DNA from 2 places in the Oceanobacillus sp. FSL K6-0118 genome. Region 2 is predicted to be linked to the other one. Evidence: predicted binding sites of a transcription regulator. Region 2 holds the regulator's gene; the other holds the start of a gene.

Region 1 (2,493 bases), 2.5 Mb from region 2:
AAGGAAGCAGAAAAAATTACTGAGTTTCTAGGAATAATAGGAGCACATAATGCATTATTTAAATTTGAGGATGTTCGAATTGTAAGGGATATGCGAAATTCCGTTAATCGATTAGTGAATTGTGAAACTGCGAATTTAAATAAAACGATTGGAGCAGCTTTCCGTCAGATAGAGAATATAAAACTTATAGAAAACACAGTTGGTCTGGATAAGCTTCCAGAAAAATTGCAAGAGATTGCTAAGTTACGGGTCGAGCACCAAGATGTCTCGTTAAAAGAATTAGGGGAATTAGTTGGAAGTGGAAAGATTTCCAAATCTGGTGTAAATCACCGCCTTAAAAAGATAGATGAGTTTGCAGAAAAAATCAAGCAAGGTGAATTTGTTTAGCGGATAAGAAAGTATGATACTATCTTATCTACATAAGTCACCAGCTAATAGTGTATTCTGATTATATTAAAGTTAAAAGGGGATATTTTCCTTTTAACTTTACATATGATATAATACATGTAATTTACAGTATAAAATTTAATTTTTTAGATAGTTAGCAATATGGGATGGTACAAAAGAAAAACAATGTTAGCGCTTACTCAATTGGGAGGATGAGAAGTTTGATTGAAAAACAGATAAAGGTAGAAATAGAGTCGGGTCTACAAGCTAGACCAGCGGCACAATTTGTTCAAGAAGCAAACCGCTATGCAGCGCATTTATTTTTAGAGAAAGATAGTAAGAAAGTAAATGCCAAAAGTATAATGGGGCTTATGAGTTTAGCTATTGCATGTGGAGAAGAAATTAAATTAATTGCGGATGGTCCTGATGAAGAAAATGCAATTGATCATTTATGTGAATTTGTTTCCAAAAAATAAGATATAAAAACTCCCTTTCGAAAAGTTGAAAGGGAGTTTTTATATCTATTATTTTTCTGATTGACGTTCTAGAATTTTGTCAATTAATCCATATTCAACGGATTGTGGAGCAGTCAAGAAGTTATCACGTTCCGTATCACGTTCTACTACTTCTAGAGGCTGTCCAGTCTTCTCAGCAAGGATTTCGTTCATGCGTTTTTTGATTTCTATAATACGTCTTGCATGAATTTCAATGTCGGTTGCTTGCCCCTGTGCTCCACCTAATGGTTGGTGAATCATAATTTCACTATTTGGTAGGGCATATCGTTTTCCTTTTTCCCCCGCTGCAAGTAAGAATGCTCCCATAGAAGCAGCCATTCCAATACAGATAGTGGATACATCTGGTTTAATAAAGTTCATCGTATCATAAATTGCCATCCCAGCAGTAATAGAACCACCTGGTGAGTTAATATATAATGAAATATCTTTCTCTGGATCTTCAGCTTCTAAGAATAATAATTGTGCAACAATGGAGTTTGACACATTATCATCGATTCCGCTTCCAAGTAAAATGATACGGTCTTTCAATAAGCGTGAGTAAATATCATATGCACGTTCACCACGATTAGTTTGTTCAATAACTGTAGGTACTAAATTCATAGTAAATCCTCCCTTAATAACAATAGTTTAGCCAAAATGTTATATTTCCATAATAGCTCAATGGTCAATGAAGGTCAAACAAAAACGTTCGACAAATTGGATACACTTTCCATTTTTCCCATAATTTTATTTAATAAACCAAATAAACCATTGGAAAGTTTGAAATCCCTTCATTTTATCATTATTGACTATTATCCCACCTCAAGCTTCCGGGGAACAAAGAAGGTAGGTGGGAGAAAGGTCCGATAAGTGCGACTAACCATCAGTGGGGGATGAAGGAAAAAACCACTGATGGAAGTTTTCTTTATGGCTTCATTAGAAAACTTGGCATTCGCTAGGCTTTAGCGAATGCCTTAGTTGCACTTATGCAATTCTTTAAGGTGGGGCGAGTAATCGGAGCCCCAGACGGGAAAGATGTTATACTTTCCCGCTAAAAAAAAGAAAGTATATTTCTACTTTTCTTTCCCTAAAATTTTATTTAACGATTTGGTTCATAAATATCCCAAGCTGTTTTTAATGAGGATACAATATAATCTGCTATTTCTTCGACATTTTGCTTGTCCGTTGCTACTTTGGAATGATGTTCTTCGTATATTGGCTGTCTTTTTTCAAATAGTTCTTTCATTTCTTCATAATTCTTTCCTTGAAGAACCGGTCGATTATCTATTATCATACTGATTCTTTCTTTCCATGATTCCCAAGATAACGAAAGGTAGAATACGATAGAATTAGCTAAGCAAGTCTCTTTTATTTCTTCTTGTAAAAATGCGCCACCACCAAGTGAAATAATTTTGAGTCTTTGATTTTTACAAAAATCCTGAATGATTTCTTTTTCTTTTTCACGGAATGTTTTTTCCCCAAATACCTGGAATATTTGGGGGGTAGGCATGTTGAATTGTTTTTCGATTTCTTCGTCTATATCAATGAAATCGCGATAAAGTTTTCTTGCAACAGCTTTACCGATTGTTGTTTTTCCTGCTCCCATAAATCC
Region 2 (2,493 bases):
ATCCCTGTACCAACGTTGGTTGGACAGGTTGTTAAATACCCTTTATTTTCATCAAAAGCATAATTTACCTTTTCTTCTAACCAATCATCTATTTCAAATGCTCTATCTAAAGCATGACGTAACTGTAAACCAGGAAAATAAAGCTGGATACGAAGATGATCCTCTTCATTTACCATAATAGATACTTGTTCATTTTCAGAAATTATTACTGCCGATTCATTCGTATGTTTAGCAAGATTAGGGCTTATTAAGTGCTTTTCTACTAAAACTCGATTTTCAATAGCAGTTAATTCTCTAATAGGGATAAATTCAAAATTATGATAACTATTAAATGACTTGTTTGCATATTCTTTTTCAATGAGTTTCCTTACTTCTGCAAGTTTCTCCTCTTCAGCAATAATAGGATAAGGTATACTTGCTATATTTCTTGCAAGGCGAATGCGGCTACTCATCACAATATCACTACTCGGCCCTTCTTCACGCATCCAAGGGCTAATAGCATCATTCATAAAATGTTCGAGTGTCATGCATTATCACCTGCTTCTTTATCTCTTATATTAGCTTCAAGCTCCTTAATCTGATCCCTTACTTTAGCTGCCTCTTCAAATGCTTCATTTTCTATCAATTGCTGTAATTGACTCTTGTAATGGTTCAACTGACGTTTCATTTGTATATCATTACCTGCACGTTTAGGTATTTTTCCATAATGTTTTGTATTACCCGCATGAACACGTCTTAATATTGGATCTAATTTATCCGAAAATGTTTCATAACAAGTAGCACATCCAAACTTGCCAACTTGCTTAAATTGAGCAAATGTCATTTTACATTGTGGGCATTGCAGATCTTTCACTTTCTGCAAAGTTGGATTATCTATTTTCGACGTATCAAAATTAAAAAGACCTGATAATAAATTATGAAGAGAATAAGCTTCTTCCTCTGGATACGTCACATAACCTTTTTCTTTTGCACATACATTACATACACTTATTTCCGTCTTTTTACCATTAATAACTTGTGTAAAATGCAGTGTCGCTGGACGTTTATGACATTCTTGGCATTCCACTGTTTCTTCCCCCTTTACAACTACTGGTATTAGAAAACTTGGCATCCGCCAAGCCTTTCGGTGGATGGCTTAGTTGCACTTATGCAGACGGGAAAGATTTTATACTTTCCTACCTGCCAAGGTAATTCCCTTTGTATAGTAAATTTAAACTAAAAATACTTTAGTTGTGATAACATAGCGGTTAAGATTCTGGAACGTATTTCATCTCTTAACGGAAGGTTAAATGCTAAAGTGGTACGTTCCATGGCACTTAGCATAATTTTCGCCTCTCGTTCCGTTATAATTTCCTCTTCTAAGAGTCGATCTAGTATGTCAGTAGCCGATCGTTGGGATATAGTTGGATTAGCCATTTCAATAATCTCATCAATTAATGTAGATTTATCCTTATGCCTCACTCGCATAATACGAATGTATCCTCCACCACCACGTTTACTCTCTACAATGTAACCTTTTTCTAACGTAAAACGAGTATTAATAACATAATTAATTTGTGATGGAACACACTGGAAGCGATTGGCGACTTCACTTCTCTTTATTTCAATTGCATTTTGGCCTTTCATTTGAAAAACAGTTTTTAAATATTGCTCAATGATATCTGAGATATTACTCATCAGATCCATCCCCTCTTGCACGTTGTTAATGTCAGTATTTTCAATGCATTTGACTTTGACTATCTTTGACTATACTCTTATTATACGCCAACATTTTTGAGATGCAAATACCTTTTATATATTTTAGACAAAATTATTGAAAACAAAACCTTACACCTAATTATACGTGTAAGATTTTTAGAATCAAAAGCGGAAACTCCCTTACAGCACGTGTTCAAAAGGAAGGATAAAAAAGACCAAGTCGGCAGGTTCTCCTTATCGTGACATGAGGTAAGGGAGGTCTCACTAAAGCTGGACGTGACTTTTCTTAAAAAAATATAATAAGATAAATTAAAGCTTAATTATGATATGTTTCGTACCCCTGTTAATCTTGATAATTCATCATAAAGGTTTATTTTATCGATTCTTTTGTTCCTTTCAACTTTAATTTGAACATTTCTCATTTTTTTCTCGATATTAGTAATTTCAATAGAAAGAATTTTTACATCAAATTGCTCAAATAAATTTACTAATAAACTCAGATTCGTATTATGGTCAATCGTAATATTTACGGAAGAAAAGGAACGCCTACTTTGAAATAACTTTTCAAAGTTGTTCAGGAATACTAAGCTAATTAATATAATTAATGTAGCTAATATAGCCGCACCATACATACCTAATCCAACAACTAATCCTAAACCTGCCACTGTCCAAATAGACGCTGCCGTAGTTAAACCTCTTATTGTTCCACCGTAAACGATAATCGTACCTGCCCCTAAAAATCCGATACCACTAATTACATATGAAGGTATTCGTGCAGGATCGAAACGTATATTA

The links. Region 2 encodes CtsR, which represses protease genes until heat stress. Its sites were predicted from a motif close to ATGGTCAATAAAGGTCAAACA; they were not measured.
Region 1: a site for CtsR is predicted at 1,563-1,583, ahead of clpP (ATP-dependent Clp endopeptidase proteolytic subunit ClpP). Genes of this name have one in related genera too.

The regions. Positions count from the first base shown of each region.
Region 1 is NZ_JBBOVR010000001.1:2,824,538-2,827,030, reverse strand. It holds gene whiA (DNA-binding protein WhiA) at 1-387, shown strand, start outside; gene MHI02_RS14450 (HPr family phosphocarrier protein) at 609-863, shown strand; gene clpP (ATP-dependent Clp endopeptidase proteolytic subunit ClpP) at 912-1,502, opposite strand; gene MHI02_RS14440 (shikimate kinase) at 1,981-2,493, opposite strand, start outside.
Region 2 is NZ_JBBOVR010000001.1:317,270-319,762, reverse strand. It holds gene MHI02_RS01575 (protein arginine kinase) at 1-527, opposite strand, end outside; gene MHI02_RS01570 (UvrB/UvrC motif-containing protein) at 524-1,066, opposite strand; gene MHI02_RS01565 (CtsR family transcriptional regulator) at 1,216-1,677, opposite strand; gene MHI02_RS01560 (MgtC/SapB family protein) at 2,019-2,493, opposite strand, start outside.